One region of the Vibrio sp. HM8-C genome, then DNA from elsewhere that is predicted to be linked to it. Evidence: predicted binding sites of a transcription regulator. Region 1 holds the regulator's gene; each other region holds the start of a gene.
The links. Region 1 encodes MetJ, which represses methionine synthesis genes. Its sites were predicted from a motif close to TTAGACNTNTANANGTCTAA; they were not measured.

Region 2: a site for MetJ is predicted at 4,866-4,885, ahead of metK (methionine adenosyltransferase). Genes of this name have one in related genera too.
Region 3: a site for MetJ is predicted at 3,702-3,721, ahead of metA (homoserine O-succinyltransferase MetA). Genes of this name have one in related genera too.

The regions. Positions count from the first base shown of each region.
Region 1 is NZ_JBMMKS010000025.1:3,557-10,096, forward strand. Features, by position in the region: gene ACOSVQ_RS19870 (bifunctional aspartate kinase/homoserine dehydrogenase II) at 1-1,706, opposite strand, end outside; gene ACOSVQ_RS19875 (O-succinylhomoserine (thiol)-lyase) at 1,706-2,872, opposite strand; gene metJ (met regulon transcriptional regulator MetJ) at 3,088-3,405, shown strand; gene ACOSVQ_RS19885 (malic enzyme-like NAD(P)-binding protein) at 3,514-4,791, opposite strand; gene rpmE (50S ribosomal protein L31) at 4,983-5,201, opposite strand; gene priA (primosomal protein N') at 5,449-6,540, shown strand, end outside.
Region 2 is NZ_JBMMKS010000015.1:22,916-29,455, forward strand. Features, by position in the region: gene ACOSVQ_RS16115 (phosphoglycerate kinase) at 160-1,323, opposite strand; gene epd (erythrose-4-phosphate dehydrogenase) at 1,473-2,498, opposite strand; gene tkt (transketolase) at 2,649-4,646, opposite strand; gene metK (methionine adenosyltransferase) at 4,963-6,117, shown strand; gene ACOSVQ_RS16135 (DUF2189 domain-containing protein) at 6,361-6,540, shown strand, end outside.
Region 3 is NZ_JBMMKS010000006.1:197,455-203,994, reverse strand. Features, by position in the region: gene ACOSVQ_RS09705 (M48 metallopeptidase family protein) at 1-400, shown strand, start outside; gene rlmF (23S rRNA (adenine(1618)-N(6))-methyltransferase RlmF) at 397-1,566, shown strand; gene ACOSVQ_RS09695 (hypothetical protein) at 1,617-1,838, shown strand; gene pilW (type IV pilus biogenesis/stability protein PilW) at 1,847-2,557, opposite strand; gene metA (homoserine O-succinyltransferase MetA) at 2,737-3,678, opposite strand; gene ACOSVQ_RS09680 (ATP-binding protein) at 3,840-4,211, shown strand; gene ACOSVQ_RS09675 (ABC transporter permease) at 4,228-5,388, opposite strand; gene ACOSVQ_RS09670 (ABC transporter permease) at 5,375-6,540, opposite strand, start outside.

The DNA of each region.
Region 1 (6,540 bases):
CCAGCAACTTTATTGGCAGAGATAAGGTGCATACCTTGCTCTGCAATATCCAAATACTGATTCGCCAGAATCTTACTCGCCGTCACATCCAGCACGATAGCATCATCGTAGCCTTGCAGCTTGCCAAGCTTGTAGAGCCAGCTATTGTCTTCATTGGGGATAGCTTCATCACGGTAGCGGTTGAGTACGGTTTCCGGATCGATGCCTTTTGGATCGAACCAGTATGTCTGGCTATCAACCACGGCAACCAACTCAAAGTTCATACCTCTGCGCTTTTCTAGCTCTTCTTTTTGCTCTGCAAACAGTTTTAACCAGCTAGAACCGATGTTGCCTTTACCACATAGGGCAAGAGCTACACGCTTTTGCGCTTGGAAAATTTGGTTATGGACACCGACCACCAATTTCTCAACTGGTGTTTGGCGTAGTACCGCGACTAGGCTTAGTTCTGATTCCGCTTCGCAAACAAACTCAACCGGAGCATTTTTCAGCTGTTGGTAGAAGCCGTAGCTATGGTTAGCGTTCTTGGTGACACCTGCACCGACTGCGCCCACTAAGGTATAACCTTCTTTCAGTTTGATGTCGGCTGCGGTTGCGATGTCTTGGAGGAAAGACAGTGCTCCAGATGCAATTTCAGCGGTATAAGCCAAACGTAACTTGTGTTGGTCGGCTTGTGCTTCAAATGCGAGAGGCTCAAGTTGTTCGCGTTTGAGCTTCTCAAGGGTTTCATCGTAGACACGTGCAAAATCATGTCCATGACCAAATTCAAGTTCAATTAGCAGTACTTCATCTAATGAAGTAATGATTTTTGCGCCGCGCCCTGATGCGAGAACACGTTCTATTTTGGTTGAGCCTGATTCTGGCTTATGGCTGCATCGTAGCTGAAGTTCCATCGCACTTTGAGCAACAGGTTGGAGTGTACGGCTATGTAGAACGGGTGCAGCAAGGCGAGCCAGCTCGTTGGCTTCATCCAAACGTAAAAGAGGCAGTAGGCATGCGTTCGCTACGATACGTGGGTCTGCGCTATATACACCAGCGACGTCACTCCAAATCGTTACACGAGCAACGTCAGCTAACGCACCGATGACCGTTGCAGAATAGTCTGAACCATTGCGACCAAGTAGAACGGTATCACCTTGGTCATTCTGAGCCATAAAGCCGGTAATCACGATACGATGATGTGCATGCTGAGCGAGTACTTTTTTCAGTAGCGGATAAGAGCGTGAACGGTCTACTTCAGGCTGAGTGCCTGCTTCTGCACGTAGGAACTCGCGAGCGTCTTGTGAAACCGCTGGCAAATTACTTTGGTTGAGCAGCGCTGCTAACAAACGAGCTGACCACATTTCACCATGTCCAAGCACGGCAGCTTGCTGTGCTTTGGTCAGTGGCGCGGTTAGCTCACCTAAGCGAATAAACTCACCGTTTACTTGAGTTAACAGATTGTCAGCAACTTCACCTTCAAGTAAGTCTTCAACCAGTTTGCATTGGAACTGACGTAATGATTGCAGTGTTTCATGGGCAACACGGCCGTCTTTGTTCAATGCTTCCAAAAATGCGATTAAGCGGTTGGTGGTTTTACCCGCCGCTGAAACAACCACCAAATCTTCAGGTTGTGAGTATTCTTTTAGAATGTTCGCGACACGCAAATAACACTCTGGATCTGCTAAGCTACTACCGCCAAATTTATGTAGCTGGCGTGAAACAGTCATTAAAACTTCTCCTTAGCTTTGGTAAAGGCTTGGTCCAAATCAGCGATAAGATCCGACGCATCTTCCAAGCCAACTGACAAGCGCAGTAATAGTTGAGAAATGCCTGCTTCAGCAAGTGCTGCTTCGCCCATCGCTCGGTGAGTCATGCTCGCCGGATGGCAGATCAAACTTTCTACACCACCTAGAGATTCTGCAAGAGAGAAAAGCTCTAGTTCACCAACAAAGTACTTCAGTTGCTCGTAGCTACCAGCAAACTCAAAACTCAGCATTGAGCCAAAACCTAGCTGCTGTTTCTTCGCAATCTCATGCCCTGGATGCTCAGGCAGGCTAGGGTGATAAATGGTTTTGATCAGTGACTGTGATTTCAAATAATCCAAAATTTGCAGAGAACTTTCCTCATGCACACGCATACGTGCGCCAAGAGTACGGATACCACGTAGCGTCATATAGCTATCAAATGGTGTGCCCGTTGCACCAATACAGTTACCCCACCAAGCTAGTTCTTCAGCATGAGCTTTGGTTTTACTGATCACCACACCGCCAATCACATCTGAGTGACCATTGATGAACTTGGTGGTTGAGTGGATAACAAAGTCAGCACCCAGCGTTAGCGGCTTTTGGTAAACCGGAGTTAAGAATGTGTTGTCTACAGCAACTAGAGCGCCGACGGCTTTTGCTTGTTGGCAGATTTTCTCGATATCAACCACTCGCACTAACGGATTCGACGGAGTTTCTAACAGCACGAGTTTTGGTTTTTTCGACAATGCCGCTGCAAGTGCTTGTTCATCAGATTGATCAACAAAAAGCACTTTGAAATCGCCTTTGTTTGAACGAGTATTGAACAAACGGTAAGTGCCGCCGTAGCAATCGTGTGGTGCAACAATGAAGTCGTTAGGGCCAAGTAATGTTGACGCAAGCAGGTTTAGCGCGGAAGTACCGCAGTTAGTAACGACTGCACCTTCACCGCTTTCTAATTCGTAGAGTGCCTTTTCTAATAAGCCACGGTTTGGGTTGCCGGAACGGGTATAGTCATATTGAGGCACTTCACCAAACGCAGGGAAGCCATAGTTAGTCGATAAATAAATTGGCGGAACGACTGCGTGATATTGAGTATCTGATTCGATTCCGGTACGAACTGCGATTGTAGCTGGCTTGCGTTTGGTCATGAGTGTTTCCTTTCCTGAGACTCTTAAATAGACATCCAAATTCACAGTAAGAATACATGTGTTCGTCTATATTGGGGAATTGCATCTTACTTTACTTCTCATTTTTTGAGACGTCAATACTTCTAGACGTCTATATGTCTTTGCTTATGGCAGTAAATCCCGCTAAAATCTAGCCTTTGGAATTATTACTCGAATTCGAACAATGAAGGTGCGCAATGGCAGACTGGAACGGTGAATATATAAGCCCCTATGCAGAGCATGGAAAAAAAAGTGAGCAGGTGAAAAAAATCACCGTATCAATTCCACTTAAGGTATTGAAAATACTCACAGATGAGCGTACTCGCCGCCAGATCAACAACCTGCGTCATGCGACCAACAGTGAGCTTTTATGTGAAGCATTCTTACATGCTTATACTGGTCAGCCACTACCTACGGATGAAGATTTACGTAAAGACCGTCCGGACGATATTCCAGCAGAAGTGAAAGCGCTAATGACAGAAATGGGCATTGAGTTCGAGGCTTACGACGACTAATTGCTGTCGTTAATCTGTTTTTCCGCCCAATTGTGCAGATATGTGTAAAAAGCCCTGATTTGAATCAGGGCTTTTTTGATGCTATTGCGTTCAATGCAGTAACTGAATTTAGTTCGCCATGTAGTTTTCTGGCATCTCGATACGAGCAACACCAGAATCAATAGCGGCTTGAGCAACTGCTTTTGCTACACGTGGTAGTAAGCGTGGATCCATCGGTTTCGGGATGATGTATTCTTTACCGAACGTGAGTGAATCAACACCTGCGGCTTTCAATACTTCTTCTGGTACTGGTTCTTTCGCTAATTCGCGAATGGCCGCAACCGCAGCGAGTTTCATTTCATCGTTAATCACTTTCGCACGCACATCGAGCGCACCACGGAAGATAAATGGGAAACACAGTACGTTATTCACTTGGTTTGGATAATCACTGCGACCTGTACCCATGATTAAATCGTCACGTACAGCGTGTGCAAGAGCCGGTTTGATTTCTGGATCTGGGTTTGAACATGCAAACACAACAGGCTTCTCCGCCATCAGCTTCAGTTCATCTGCGGTGAGTAGATTAGGGCCTGAAACACCTAAGAACAGGTCTGCACCTTTGATAACATCTTCAAGTGTGCGTTTGTCTGTGTTGTTAGCAAATAACTGTTTGTATTCGTTGATATCATCACGACGAGTATGAATCACACCTTTACGGTCAAGCATGTAGATTTTTTCACGCATCGCACCGCATTTAATTAGCAGCTCCATACATGCGACTGCTGCAGCGCCAGCGCCCAAACACACGATAGTACATTCATTAAGCTGTTTGCCTTGCAGCTCGATAGCGTTCAGCATACCTGCCGCGGTAACAATTGCGGTACCGTGTTGGTCGTCGTGGAATACAGGTACATCACAACGTTCAATCAAGCGACGTTCAATTTCAAAACAATCTGGAGCTTTGATGTCTTCGAGGTTGATACCACCAAAGGTATCTGCGATGTTAGCAACCGTATCAACGAACTCATCGATAGTGCGATGTTTCACTTGAATGTCGATAGAGTCTAGATTTGCAAAGCGTTTGAATAATAGAGCTTTACCTTCCATAACTGGCTTAGATGCCATAGGACCAAGGTTACCTAAACCGAGGATGGCTGTACCGTTAGAAATTACCGCAACGGTATTGCCTTTGGCTGTGTATTTATAAACGTTTTCTACGTTTTGTGCGATTTCGCGAACGGGTTCTGCAACGCCTGGGCTGTATGCGAGAGCTAAGTCTTTTGCTGAATCGGCTGGTTTGGTTAGCGCGACGGCAATTTTTCCTGGAGTCGGTAGAGCGTGGTAGTCGAGGGCTTGCTGACGAAAAGCTTCTTCCTCGGTGAGTTCATGGCGATCATTATTGGACATTAGGTGGAGCCTTATTGTTTTTGTTAAGGCCACTCATTCTAGAGTATGTCAATGGATCTTCATAGTTTTGATACGCGAGAAATAGAGCTCCTAAGACCAGATTCTTTGGTTCGAAATGTTGAGGTTTCGGAACGTTAGAAACTAAAAAGGACGCCGTAGCGTCCTTTTTTGAATCTTCGCGTAAAGTAAAATTACTTCTTGCTAGATAGAGCGCCGAAACGCTTGTTGAAGCGATCAACACGACCACCAGTATCAACGATACGTTGCTTACCAGAGTAGAATGGGTGGCACTTGTCACATACGTCTAGGTGCATTGTGTCTTTACCTAGAGTAGAGTTGAAAACGAAAGAGTTGCCGCAAGAGCAAGTCGCGTTTACTGCTTTGTATTCTGGGTGGATACCAGCTTTCATGGGATAACCTCAAATTAGGCCGTGTCGCCATCCGAATCTTTGCCGGACACCACACGTAAATTAATAAATAATTAGTGACACTTGAAGAGCGTTCTTACAAGCGTCTCATCAAGGCGCGATATAGTAATGAATCCTGAGTCACTGATCAACCGCTTTCGCTGTTATTTTCGCCACTTTAGTTGCTCGAATTTCATTGCATCATCCAGTAGACTGTATTTTCTTTGATTTTTGCTCTCTAAAAACCATTATGCGCCCAACGATAGCTCGTGTTGCACTGCCTGTGCCACTAGACAAACAGTTTGATTACCTCATTCCTAGCCATCTTTTTCCAATTATTGGCGGAAGGGTATCGGTGCCATTTGGCCGTCAAACTCTGGTGGGAATTGTTACCGAGTTTGCGCAAGAATCCGAATTTTCAATTGAACAGTTAAAATCAGTCAAAGAAGTCTTAGATTCTCAACCTGTTTGGCCGGATAAACTGTACTCGCTGCTGAAATGGTGCAGTCAGTTCTATCAATTTCCTCTCGGCGATACCCTTGCTAACGCTATGCCGAGCGCGCTACGTAAAGGTAAACCTGCAGACTTTGCCAGTTGTAAAGAGTGGCAAATGACACCCAGTGGTCGTAACCAAATGATGCAAGGTTTCGGACGTGCCTTTAAGCAAGCACAAGTCATGAACCTTCTTACTTCTGGCGCCGTTTCTCATTCTTCATTGTTGGAAGAAGACGTCAGCACAGCGACTCTCAAAAGCTTGCAAGAAAAGGGATGGATTGAAGTTAGTGAGCAGAAGCCGCAGTTCAAAGCTTGGCCGAAGCAGATTGAAGCGGATGTTGAAAAACCAAAATTAAACCAAGAACAAGCCATTGCGATTGCTTCAGTCAACAGTAGCAAAGGTTTCGGCTGCTATTTATTGGAAGGGGTTACAGGCTCAGGTAAAACAGAAGTTTATCTCAACCTAATTAAGCCGGTATTAGAGCAAGGGAAACAAGCGTTAGTGCTGGTGCCTGAAATTGGTTTAACCCCTCAAACCATCAACCGTTTTAAAAAGCGTTTTAATGTGCCTGTAGAAGTGATTCACTCTGGGCTCAATGATACCGAGCGGCTAAACGCGTGGTTGTCGGCGCGCGATAAAGTGGCAGGCATTGTGATTGGTACTCGCTCGGCATTGTTAACGCCGTTTGCGGATCTCGGTATTATTATTGTTGATGAAGAGCATGACAGCTCTTACAAGCAGCAGGATAGTCTGCGTTATCATGCCCGTGATGTGGCGGTGATGAGAGCTAATCAAGAACAGATTCCGATTGTATTGGGTTCAGCGACTCCAGCGTTAGAAACGTTA
Region 2 (6,540 bases), on a different contig from region 1:
TTTGATCCTATTTTCTGTCGTTTTAACAAATAAAAACGGTGAGTTTAAATTCTTTCATACGTCTGCTCACAACACCTGAAGTTTAACAGATCCAAGCTTATTGCGCAGCAAACAATAAAGCGGAAAAATATTTTCCGCTTTATTAATAAATTATGATGATTAAGCTTTCGCGCGCTCTTCTAACATCGCTACTGCTGGAAGTACTTTACCTTCAACGAACTCAAGGAACGCACCGCCGCCAGTTGAGATGTAAGACACATCCGCTTTGATACCGAACTTGTCGATAGCAGCTAGAGTGTCACCGCCGCCCGCTACAGAGAAACCTGCAGATTTAGCGATAGCTTCAGAAATACCTTTAGTACCCGCTTCGAAGTTCTTGAACTCGAATACACCTACAGGGCCGTTCCAAAGGATAGTTTTTGCATTACCGATGATTTCAGCAAGAGCCGCAGTTGAGTCTGGACCTAGGTCGAAGATCATGTCGTCATCTTGAACATCAGCAACGTTCTTAATTTCAGCTTCTGCGTTTTCGTCGAATGCTTTCGCACATGCAACGTCAGTAGCTACTGGGATAGAACACTCTTTCATTAGCTTTTGAGCTGTTTCGATAAGGTCTGCTTCGTATAGAGACTTACCTACGTTGTGACCAGCAGCAGCGATGAATGTGTTCGCGATACCACCACCAACAACAAGTTGGTCAGCAATTTTAGAAAGAGATTCTAGAACTGTTAGTTTAGTAGAAACTTTAGAACCACCAACGATAGCAACTAGTGGACGCTCTGGTTTATCCATTGCTTTACCTAGTGCTTCTAGCTCAGCAGCAAGAAGAGGACCAGCACAAGCAACAGCAGCGTGCATACCAACACCGTGAGTTGAAGCTTGAGCACGGTGTGCAGTACCGAATGCATCCATTACAAAGATGTCACATAGTGCAGCGTATTTCTTAGATAGTTCTTCTTCGTTTTTCTTTTCGCCTTTGTTGAAGCGAACGTTTTCAAGAACAACTAGCTCACCAGCATTTAGCTCTAGACCGTCTAGGTAATCTTTAGCTAGTTTAACTTCACAATCTAGTGCGTCTTTTAGGTAGTTAACTACAGGTAGTAGAGAGAACTCTTCAGCGTATTCGCCTTCAGTTGGACGACCTAGGTGAGAAGTCACCATTACTTTAGCACCAGCTTCAATACAGTGTTTGATAGTTGGTAGTGAAGCTAGAATACGTGCATCAGATGTCACTTTGCCATCTTTCACAGGTACGTTTAGGTCAGCACGGATAAATACACGTTTACCTGCTAAATCCAGGTCAGTCATCTTGATTACAGACATGGTTTGTCCTCTCAAATATTAAAAAGAAAAGTTTCTGTAAGCCCGGCTATCCCGCCGAGCCTGTAAAATCTTAAACTGCATACTAATATGGGGCATCGGATATTTATTTCAAGTTCTAAAATAAATAATTTTGCCTTTAGGGGAGGTAACTACTTTGCAGCTTGCATTGCTAACGCTGTATCCAACATTCGGTTAGCAAATCCCCATTCGTTATCACACCAAACAAGCATCTTAACGAGGTGCCCGTTACTCACTCGAGTTTGGCTTCCATCAACAATCGCACTATGTGGATCGTGATTAAAATCAATGGATACGAGCGGTGATTCAGTATAGTCAACAATGCCCTGTAATGTACACTGAGATGCCTCTATCATGGTTTGATTTACGTCATTAACTTTCACATTTGCGTTAATAGTGACACTCAAATCCATCGCCGTCACATTTACAGTCGGAACTCGTACCGAAATCGCTTCAAATTTGTTAGAAAATTTCGGAAATATCCTTTCTATCCCTTTATGTAATTTTGTATCAACGGGAATGATCGATTGGCTAGCGGATCGGGTACGACGTAAATCGCTATGATAAGCATCGATGACTTGCTGATCATTCATCGACGAGTGAATAGTAGTGATAGTGCCTGACTCAATACCAAAAGCCTCATCCAACACTTTAATGATTGGAACGATACAGTTCGTAGTACAGGATCCATTGGAAACAATATGATGCTGCGCGGTCAACGTTTCATGGTTCACACCGTAAATAATGGTGTTATCAAGATCGGCAGAGCCTGGGTGAGAAAACAGAACTTTCTTCGCACCAGCTGCAATATGTTGCTCCCCATCTGCTTTAGAGCCGTATACACCGGTACAATCTAAAACGATATCGACTTCGAGATCACGCCAAGGTAATAAATGAATGTCAGAAGAGTGAAGAATTCGAACACTATCAAACTCACCATTTTCATGATGGACATAGAGATGTTCTTGATCGTGAGAAATTTTCTTTCCAAAACGACCATGACTGGTGTCGTACTGTAATAAGTGCGCCATAGCCTCAGGCTGAGCTAATTCATTTACAGCAACCACTTTTATCTGCTGAGCTTTGCCACTTTCGTAAACAGCGCGCAAAACATTACGCCCTATTCGCCCGAATCCATTAATTGCGACTCTTAACATCCGTACTATCAACCGACTAAAAATTCGTGGCACAGATAGTAACCGATGACAGCTTAAAGCGCACCCTGAACAGAGGTGATCCAACCATTTATTTCACATCAAAAAAAACCCCGCACTGTGGCGGGGAGGTCTGTTCTTTATCGTATTTGATTAAACAAGTAGCTCGTTTGCTTTCTCAACTACGTTTTCAACTGTGAAGCCAAACATCTTGAACAGTTGATCTGCAGGTGCAGATTCACCGAATGTCGTCATACCGATGATTTTGCCGTTTAGGCCAACGTACTTGTACCAGTAATCCGCGATACCCGCTTCGATAGCGATACGCGCTGTTACGTCTGCTGGCAGAACTGCACTGCGGTAAGCTGCGTCTTGTTTATCAAATGCATCGGTTGATGGCATTGAAACAACACGTACTTGTTTACCTTCAGCAGTAAGTTGCTCAGCCGCTTTCACAGCCAAATCAACTTCAGAGCCTGTTGCAATCAGGATTAGCTCAGGTTTACCTGTACAATCTTTCAGGATGTAACCACCCTTAGCGATGTCAGCTACTTGCTCTGCGGAGCGTGGTTGCTGTGCCAGGTTTTGACGAGAGAAGATAAGCGCTGTTGGCGCGTCTTTACGCTCGATAGCCAGTTTCCAAGCCACTGCTGATTCAACTTGGTCACATGGACGCCATGTGCTCATGTTTGGAGTCAGACGTAGAGAAGCGGTTTGCTCAACCGGTTGGTGAGTTGGGCCATCTTCGCCAAGACCGATAGAGTCGTGCGTGTACACTTGGATGTTTTGCACTTTCATCAGTGCCGCCATACGCAGTGCGTTACGTGCGTATTCCATGAACATCAGGAAGGTTGCGCCGTAAGGAACGAAACCACCGTGTAGCGCGATACCGTTCATGATAGCCGTCATACCGAATTCACGAACACCGTAATGGATGTAGTTGCCTGATGCATCTTCTGGCGTGATTGACTTAGAGCCAGACCACATGGTTAGGTTTGAAGGTGCAAGGTCAGCCGAGCCGCCCATGAACTCAGGGAGCATTTTACCAAACGCTTCGAGTGCGTTTTGTGATGCTTTACGTGATGCAATGTTCGCTGGGTTTGCTTGAAGCTCAGCGATAACCGCGTTTGCTTTTTCTTCCCACTCAGCTGGAAGTTCGCCGTTCACACGACGTTTGAATTCTGCTGCTAGCTCTGGGTATGCCGCTGCGTACGCTGCGAATTTTTGATCCCATGCTGCTTCTTTCGCTGCGCCAGCTTCTTTTGCATCCCACTGCGCGTAAATATCTGCTGGGATTTCAAACGGTGCGTATTCCCAACCTAGGAATTCACGTGCTGCTTTGATTTCATCAGCGCCTAGTGGAGCACCGTGACAGTCGTGTGAGCCAGCTTTGTTTGGCGAACCAAAACCGATGATGGTTTTAGTACAGATTAGAGTTGGACGACCTGTTTCTGCTTTCGCTGCTTCAATCGCTGCGTTGATTGCGTCAGCATCGTGACCATCAACCGCAGGGATAACATGCCAGCCGTACGCTTCGAAACGTTTTGGTGTATCGTCAGCAAACCAACCTTCTACGTGACCATCGATAGAGATACCGTTGTCATCCCAGAATGCAATCAGTTTGCCCAGACCTAGTGTACCCGCAAGAGAACACGCCTCGTGCGAGATACCTTCCATCATACAGCCGTCGCCCATGAACGCGTATGTGAAGTGGTCAACGATGTCGTGGCCTTCTTTGTTGAACTGAGCAGCAAGCGCTTTCTCAGCCAACGCCATACCCACAGCGTTAGTGATACCTTGACCTAGTGGACCAGTCGTCGTTTCAACACCTGGCGCATAACCGTATTCTGGGTGACCTGGAGTTTTTGAGTGAAGCTGACGGAAGTTCTTTAAATCTTCCATTGAAAGCTCGTAACCAGAAAGGTGAAGCAGTGAGTAAATCAGCATCGAGCCATGACCGTTAGACAGAATGAAACGGTCGCGGTCAGCCCAGTTAGGGTTTTGAGGGTTATGGTTTAGGTGTGAACGCCAAAGTACTTCAGCGATATCCGCCATACCCATAGGTGCACCCGGGTGGCCAGAGTTAGCTTTTTGAACACCGTCCATACTCAGAGCACGGATTGCATTAGCCAATTGTTTGCGAGACGCCATGTCAGCTCCTGATTGATTTAAGCGAAGTAAAATAATCCCATCTATACTATGCGGTATTGTTACAAAGCACCTAAACCACTGCAATCGTTTACTTAGTTGTTCAAGTAATTTTTGTCGGTTACACACAGATGAACTTGCTTGTAAAGACAGTATGTAAGCAAACGTTTGGTTATATCTAAAAGTGAAAAAGAGCTTGTAATTTAAGCATAGAGAACTAAAATAGCCGTCTAGATGTAGAAACGCCTACATAATGAACTTTTTTCAAAGTAGTGAAAATAGTTTTTCCCTACTTTTTGACTACTTATATGGAGCTACCATGGCTAAACACCTGTTTACTTCTGAGTCGGTATCAGAAGGCCATCCAGATAAAATCGCAGACCAAATCTCAGATGCGGTTCTAGATGCTATTTTGGAACAAGACCCTAAAGCACGTGTTGCTTGTGAAACTTACGTAAAAACCGGCATGGTTATGGTTGGTGGTGAGATCACAACTTCAGCATGGGTTGATATTGAAGAACTAACTCGTGAGACTGTTCGTGAAATCGGTTATGTCCATTCAGATATGGGCTTCGATGCTAACTCATGTGCAGTTCTAAACACCATTGGTAAGCAGTCTCCAGACATCAACCAAGGTGTTGATAAAGCAGATCCTAAAGAGCAAGGCGCTGGTGACCAAGGTATCATGTTCGGTTACGCAACAAACGAAACTGACGTACTGATGCCAGCACCGATCACTTACTCTCACCTTCTAGTACAAAAGCAAGCTGAAGTTCGTAAGAACGGCACGCTTCCTTGGTTACGCCCTGATGCAAAATCTCAGGTAACGTTCCAATACGAACAAGGTAAGATCGTTGGTATCGATGCAGTTGTTCTTTCAACTCAACACTGTGATTCAATCTCTACTCCAGATCTGCGTGAAGCAGTAATGGAAGAGATCATCAAACCAGTGCTTCCAGCAGAATGGTTGAGCAAAGAAACTAAGTTCTTCATCAACCCAACTGGTCGTTTCGTAATCGGTGGCCCAATGGGTGACTGTGGTCTGACTGGTCGTAAAATCATCGTAGATACTTACGGCGGCGCAGCTCGTCACGGAGGTGGTGCATTCTCTGGTAAAGATCCATCAAAAGTTGACCGTTCAGCAGCATACGCAGCTCGTTACGTTGCAAAGAACATCGTAGCAGCAGGCATGGCTGATCGTTGTGAAATCCAACTTTCATACGCAATCGGTGTTGCTGATCCAACATCTATCATGGTTGAAACGTTCGGTACCGAGAAAGTATCTCACGACATCATCATCGAAGCCGTTCGTCAGTTCTTCGACCTACGTCCATACGGTCTGCAAGAGATGTTGAACCTACTTCAGCCTATCTACAAGAAAACAGCAGCTTACGGTCACTTCGGTCGTGAAGAATTCCCTTGGGAAGCAACTGACAAAGTTGAATTACTACGCGATTTCGCAAACCTTAAGTAATTCAAAACAAGTAGTTCAAAACGCTTTACTGACAAGCCCTCGCCATCTGGCGGGGGCTTTTGTTTTTGTGCACTTTCAAAATCTCGCCTGATTAAAATTCCACCAGCACATTTGTAATTTTCAGCCTTATCAACAATAGTTAACAAAGTAACAGTTAATAAAATGTTACAAAACTAACGAGTATTTTGTGCTCGAACAAAACCGAACTTTCTTATTCACTGCCATATTGTTTTGGGAGGATTTATGCCTCGTACAGTAGACCCTTCTGACTTCAAGCAAAAAGACAAAGAAGTCAGCCATCAAGAATATGCTCGCACGCTGCCTTGCAACAAAGTGGAAGTTTCTGCACCCTTACACTGGCTTGCTCTTGGTTTGCACGATTTTATTCGACTACCTTTAATCAGCGCATTTTATGGGCTTTGC
Region 3 (6,540 bases), on a different contig from region 1:
TGACCGTCATTCAATTCAAAGTGAAAAGGCACTGTTTGAATATACGATGGCGATTAAAAATCAGTATATGAAGAAGACCGCGCCTTTAAGTAAAGTGGTTTATGACAGCAAAATACACCTAATAAATAACGCGCTTGGACTTCATACCTACGTATCGAAAGTACATGGCAATAAAATCAAGTCTAAGAACGAGATTCGCATTGCTAGTATGTTTAAGAATGCACCAGAGCCTCTATTACGTATGCTGGTGATTCACGAACTGGCACATCTGCGAGAAAAAGATCACAACAAGTCTTTCTATCAGCTTTGCTGTCATATGGAACCCAATTACCACCAGTATGAATTGGATGCGCGTATTTACATGATGGTTTTAGAATTAAGCCGAGGTAACAACGGATGAACAATAAACCAAGTACGGGTAAAGCTCGCAGCAGTGTGCCAAACAACAAACCGTCAGCTGCAAAACTTGGTCGAAACAAAGGGGGCTCTTCAAATCAGTCTTCTAAGCCCAAAGCAAAGGTTCATTCACAATTGAGTGTGCAGAAAACATCATCGACTAAGCCAAAGCCAGCGGTAAATTCAGCGCAGTCAACGAAAGGCAAAGAGGGATTACACAATAGGAATCGCCATAAAGGTAACTACGATTTTATGGCGCTGTGTAAAGTGCTACCTGAGTTAAAACCGCATCTGATTAAGAATCCTAAAGGTGATTGGAGTATTGCTTTCTCAGATCCAATCGCAGTGAAACTATTGAATAAGGCTCTGTTAGCTCTTCATTACGGTGTCACGTTCTGGGATATTCCAAAAGGTTACTTGTGTCCACCCATTCCGGGGCGTGCCGACTACATTCACCGTGTTGCGGATCTTCTGCAATCAGAGAACAAATTACTCAAACAAAGCCGAGTTCGCGCTTTAGATATTGGTGTAGGCGCTAACTGTATTTATCCAATTATTGGTGTGGCAGAGTATGGATGGAACTATGTCGGCAGTGATGTCGATCCAGTATCGGTAAAGCAAGCGAACAATATTGCCCAATACAATGACAATTTGCGCGGGCGCATTGAGTGTCGTTTGCAGGGAGATAGCAAATCGATATTCGCTGGCATAATCCAGCCGAATGAAAAATACGATGTGACTACGTGTAATCCGCCTTTTCATGCTTCATTAGCAGAAGCGGAGCAGGGAACGCAGCGCAAGTTAAAAAATCTTCAAGCCAATAAGAAGAAAAAAGGATTAGTTAGCCAGCCGATGAACTCAAAGCAAGGTGAAAGTACGACGCTTAATTTCGGTGGGCAAAAGGCGGAGCTTTGGTGCTCAGGTGGTGAAGCTGAATTTATTAAAAACATGGCGTTTGAAAGTCAACAATTTGCGGAGCAGGTTCTTTGGTTTACTACTTTGATATCGAAAAGTGAAAACGTACGCTGGATGAAAAAACAACTTCAGAAAGTGGGCGTGGAGTCGATAAAAGTAGTAGAGATGCAGCAAGGACAAAAGATAAGTCGTTTTATTGCTTGGACTTTTCAAAATGTTGAGCAGCGCAAGCTGTGGTTACAAAGTAAGTGCTAATCTAACCGTAGTGGGATTGACCTACTGAATGAGAAACTGAGGAGGTAAGCATGGACATTGTGTTCTTTCAACCTTGCCAACCCGATTGGATATGTAAGCCATTCCTAAGTGTGTTCTCATTGTTACTGATTGTTGGATTGGTTCTCTTTATTCGCATTGTTTATCGCGAATATCTCAAGATAAAGCGAGTTAAGAAGGTGCGACGTCTACGTCGAGTTCATTATCGCGATAGAAAAGGCGGCAATAGCAGCCGCCCTAATAATGCAAAGTAGTGACAGCATTACTGCTGTTTCAGTAGTGCCAAATACTTCTGTTCTAATCTCGAGTTGCCTGCTCGTCGTTCTAAATTTGCTAGTAATTGCAATGATGCTTTCTGATAGCCGTGTGTTTGATGAAACTGCATTAGTCTTACTCGCGCTTTAGAAAAATCACCTGAATCTATTTCTAGTTTCGATAATTGTAATATCGAGCGAAAACGCTGTGGGTCGTGATCGATGGCTCGGCTGAAGTACTTTTTCGCTTTGCTCAAATTGCCGTATTTTATGGCGCATAGTCCCGCGTTTTCATAGCTTTCTGCAACCAAGTAATAATACGGTTGTTCGACGGCCTGATTGAAATACTTGTCGGCTTGGTGATATTCGCCAATTTTACAGAGAAATGCACCGTAGTTATTAAGCACTTGACCGTTATCGTCGTGTTCACTTAATGCATCTTCATAGGCTTCATGAGCTTTTTCTGTTTCCCCCACAACGTCGTAATAGTGAGCTATAGCAAGCATTGCGCGGTAATATTCCGGAGCATGTTCTAACGCTTTTTCGAGATTCTCTCTTGCTTTAGACATGTTCCCATTCTCCAAATAGCCTAAGCCTAGCGTGATCCTAGATTCGGCTTTTTCGATAGGGTCACTATCTAGTTGGTGGCTCTCTTCTTGTTCAAACGTCATGCAGCCTAATAAAGAAAACGATAACAAAACGATGAGTACGTATTTCATTCACTTACTCCCTGGATTTTTGAAAGTATGATAATGAAATCAGTTGATTATCGAAGTTGTGGCTAAATTTTATGCGACAGATTTTGCATATTCACCGTTAATTTCATACTCAAATTGGTGAATAAAAAAGCCCATCAGTAATTGGTGGGCTTAACATCTTGCTCTAGGCTCTATTATTACTAATCGTCTTTAGTAAATTTGTCTTCGCTGAAGTGTTCCAAATCAAACGGAGTTTGTTGGTAAACACAGTAGTTGAGCCAGTTGGCAAAGAGTAGGTGACCGTGACTACGCCAGCTTGCTCTCGGCTGATTATCTGGATTGTCATTTGGGTAGTAATTCACTGGAATCATAGGTTCCATTCCTTCCCCTAAATCACGTACGTACTCATTGTGAAGAGTATTGGCATCGTATTCAGGATGACCAGTGACAAATACATTACGTTTGTCTTTGGTTGATGCCAAGTACACCCCAGCTACGTCAGAAGTCGCAAGGATGTCTAGATCGGTATGCTCACCCAAATAATCCGCATCGAAATCAGCATAACGAGAGTGCGGAGCCAAAAACGTATCATCGAATCCACGCAGAATAGGGTGGAACGGTTGATGGATATCGTGATGGTACACGCCCGATAGTTTTTCTTTACGCGTTCTTTTAGGCAGGTTGTACAACAACTTCAAACCCGCTTGTGCAGCCCAACAGACATAAAGTGTTGACGTTACGTGATGTTTTGCCCAAGTCATAATGGTTTGTAAGTGATCCCAATATGCTACATCTTCAAACTGAACCAGACCTAATGGTGCACCTGTGATGATCAAGCCATCGAAGTTACGGTCCTTAATTTTGTCGAATTGACGGTAGAAGGCATTAAGGTGTTCTTCAGGCGTATTTTTGCTTGGACGATCGTCAATGCGCAGCAGCTCAATATCCAATTGAAGAGGAGAATTGGAGAGTAGACGTAGAAATTGAGTTTCAGTCTCAATCTTTTTCGGCATCAGATTCAAGATCAAAACTTTAAGTGGGCGGATTTCCTGCGTTGACGCACGAGACTCTGGCATCACGAAGATGTTCTCATTTCGCAGTACATCACTTGCAGGTAGTTGATCGGGGATCCTAATAGGCACAGCTTTCTCCCTTAGCTAATATTTTGGACGTCTATACATCTAGACTTATAGCCTAACTATTCGCATATGTCGATAGCAAAATGCAGGCTGACCGAAATTAAGTTAATATTCGCGTTCACCATGGCTATTTCATCATCTTATATTCCACAAAAAGGCTCTCAATGCTGACACTCACCCTTATCCGTGGTTTACCTGGTTCCGGTAAATCAACTTTAGCAAAAACACTCAAAGGTGTGCATTTAGAGGCGGATATGTACTTTGTGAACTCGAATGGAGAGTACCAGTATCGCCCAGAAGCCATTGGAGATGCTCATCAGTGGTGCCAGAATCAAACGGATTATTGGTTGAAGCAGGGGGAAAACGTCGTTGTTTCAAATACTTTTGTGAAGCATTGGGAGATGAGCGTGTATAAGAAATTAGCCAGAAAATACAAAGCTAAGCTAATCATTATTGTTTGCCGCGAATCTTATGGGAATATCCACGGCGTAGACGAAGATGTCATAGAAAGGATGAGAAAAGACTGGCAAGAATAAGCGACCAGTCTCTTCGTTACTTAGCTGCAATAGCACCTTTAACACTTCTCACATACTGTGTTTTTCTCATTTGCCACCAAGCCAATAGTAGCCAGAAAATGACCTGTCCCCAAAGTAAAGTCCACTGTGGCGCAATCTGATACCACTCCGCATCCATCTGATTGAGCGCTAAGAAACCTTGAATCGCAGGTGTACTTGGAAAAAGTTTCGATGCCCAAACGATGGGTTGAGGTATTGCTTCCACTGGCCATATAAAACCGGCAGAAAAAATCAAAGGCATTGAACTCAACAATACGACTAAGGTTACCAATTCTCGTCTTGGTGTAACTGCACCGAGCCATATTCCAATAAAGCAAGAAGATAACAAAAACGGTAGCAGCAGAGTCAGTAGCTCTGTCGCATGCGCAAGAGTATTGACAGCATGTAAGTTAAAGCTAGCGCCGAAGTAATACATACTCAGCAGATAATAAATGGGGATGAGCACAACACTTCGCAACGCAATGAGTTTGATGCTCGAAAGGTGGCTCCAGTAACCATTTCCATGCTTTTGTGTCCCTACCATCATGCCAGAAGCAATCAACATCGTTTGTTGAAGTATCAGTACGAAAACTGCTGGCACTACGTAATCGACATAACCCATACGAGCATTAAATGTTGGCTTGAGGTTTTGCCCAGTAGGAGAGTAATGTTTTGACGCTAGAGATAGTGGTTCTCCATCAACCAATAAGCGAGCAACTTTGGTTTTAGCCGCTAATGTCCCCCCCGCCTGAGCGAGCCCTTCAACTAATGTTCCGTAAACTAAGAAATAGGAAGCATCACCTGCATAGGCAAGGGTGGTGCTTTTACCCAACATTAGGTCTTTGTAGAAATGTTCTGGGATGACCAGAATGCCGCTGACTTCTTTGTTTAAAAAAGCCATCTTCGCATCTTCAATTGTGGAACTTCGTTGTACCACTTTAACTTGTGGAGTTGCATCAACCATACGTTCTAATTGATAGCTAGCCTGGCTCTTATCCAAATTCACGATAGTAAGAGTTTGTTCTCTCGGAGTTTGATGGCTGTACGGAAGCGGGTACAAAAACGAATAAAATACCACGCCGCCAAAGACAGTAAGAACAACCACGGGGTTAGTGAAAAGTGCTTTTAGTTCAGCTTTGAATAAGTTAAACCAACCCATGTTTGCACCTCATTTTCTCTTCTGCTTTTAGGTGTTTTTTAAGCAGTAACAGAGTTAATCCCAGTGGAGCAAGATACCCCAACATTGGCAACAAAGACGCGAGTGAATGATAGGCATCAAGACCGTAACTGGCTTGACTGACTTGCACATCAATGTAATGACTCACAGGTAGTAAACTACGCCAGAATTGAGCCAATGTACCCATATCGCTGGTTGGAAACGTAATGCCCATAAAGGCAAAGCTAGGCGCTGTGTAGGCTGCGGCAAAACTCATCGCTCTAGCAGGATCGAGTGAAATAAAGAAAAACAGTGAGCCCATAATCATACAGGCGATGATGGTAAACCACTGAGCAACGAGAATCGTCGATATCTGACCGTGCATCGGCCAGTCTAATCCTTGATAGAACCAAGTAAGAAATCCTGCTCCCTGCAGTGCGAAGACCACAGAATATGGCGCAAGCGTTGCTGCTAACTGAGATAGAGGGTTCGGTCTCGCCCACATCGCTAATCCATATGTTCGGTGATTGGCCGTTAATATCATAATGGTGGTGACTACCATAGCGATTTGCCAAATAGCAGGCACAACAGCAGAAACAAGAAACTGAGCGTAGTTGGTATTTTTATTAAATAGAGGTGTTATTTGTGTGCGTATTGGCACCACGTGACTCATTGCACCAAGGGTAGTTTGCTGACCTTTGGCGAGGGTTTTCACGACTTCGATTTGCGCATTAAAAGTCGATTGAGCTTGCACAACCGCAGAGTTGATTAACCTTCCTACCAATATCATTTGGCTGTTAAAAAAGGTTGTTACTTGTGGCTGCTCTCCCCGATAAATAGATTTATCAAACTGACTTGGTATGACGACGTAAGCGTATATCTCGGTTGCTTTTAAATCCTCGCTGGCTTCAGCTACGTTTGCATAGCTGCGAATGACAGAGAGGGTGGAGGTTGCGTCAAATTCTCTCGTTAACTGACGAGATAAACGACTGTTAGATAAGTCCACTACGCCAATCGGTAGATCGCGAACAATCGCTTGCGAGAAAATCCACCAGATTGTTACAACCAGTGCAATAGGAATCCACGTTAGACACGAAAGCAGCCATCGATCTCTACGAAGTATTTGCCACTGAGAAGTGGCAACAGGTGAGGACG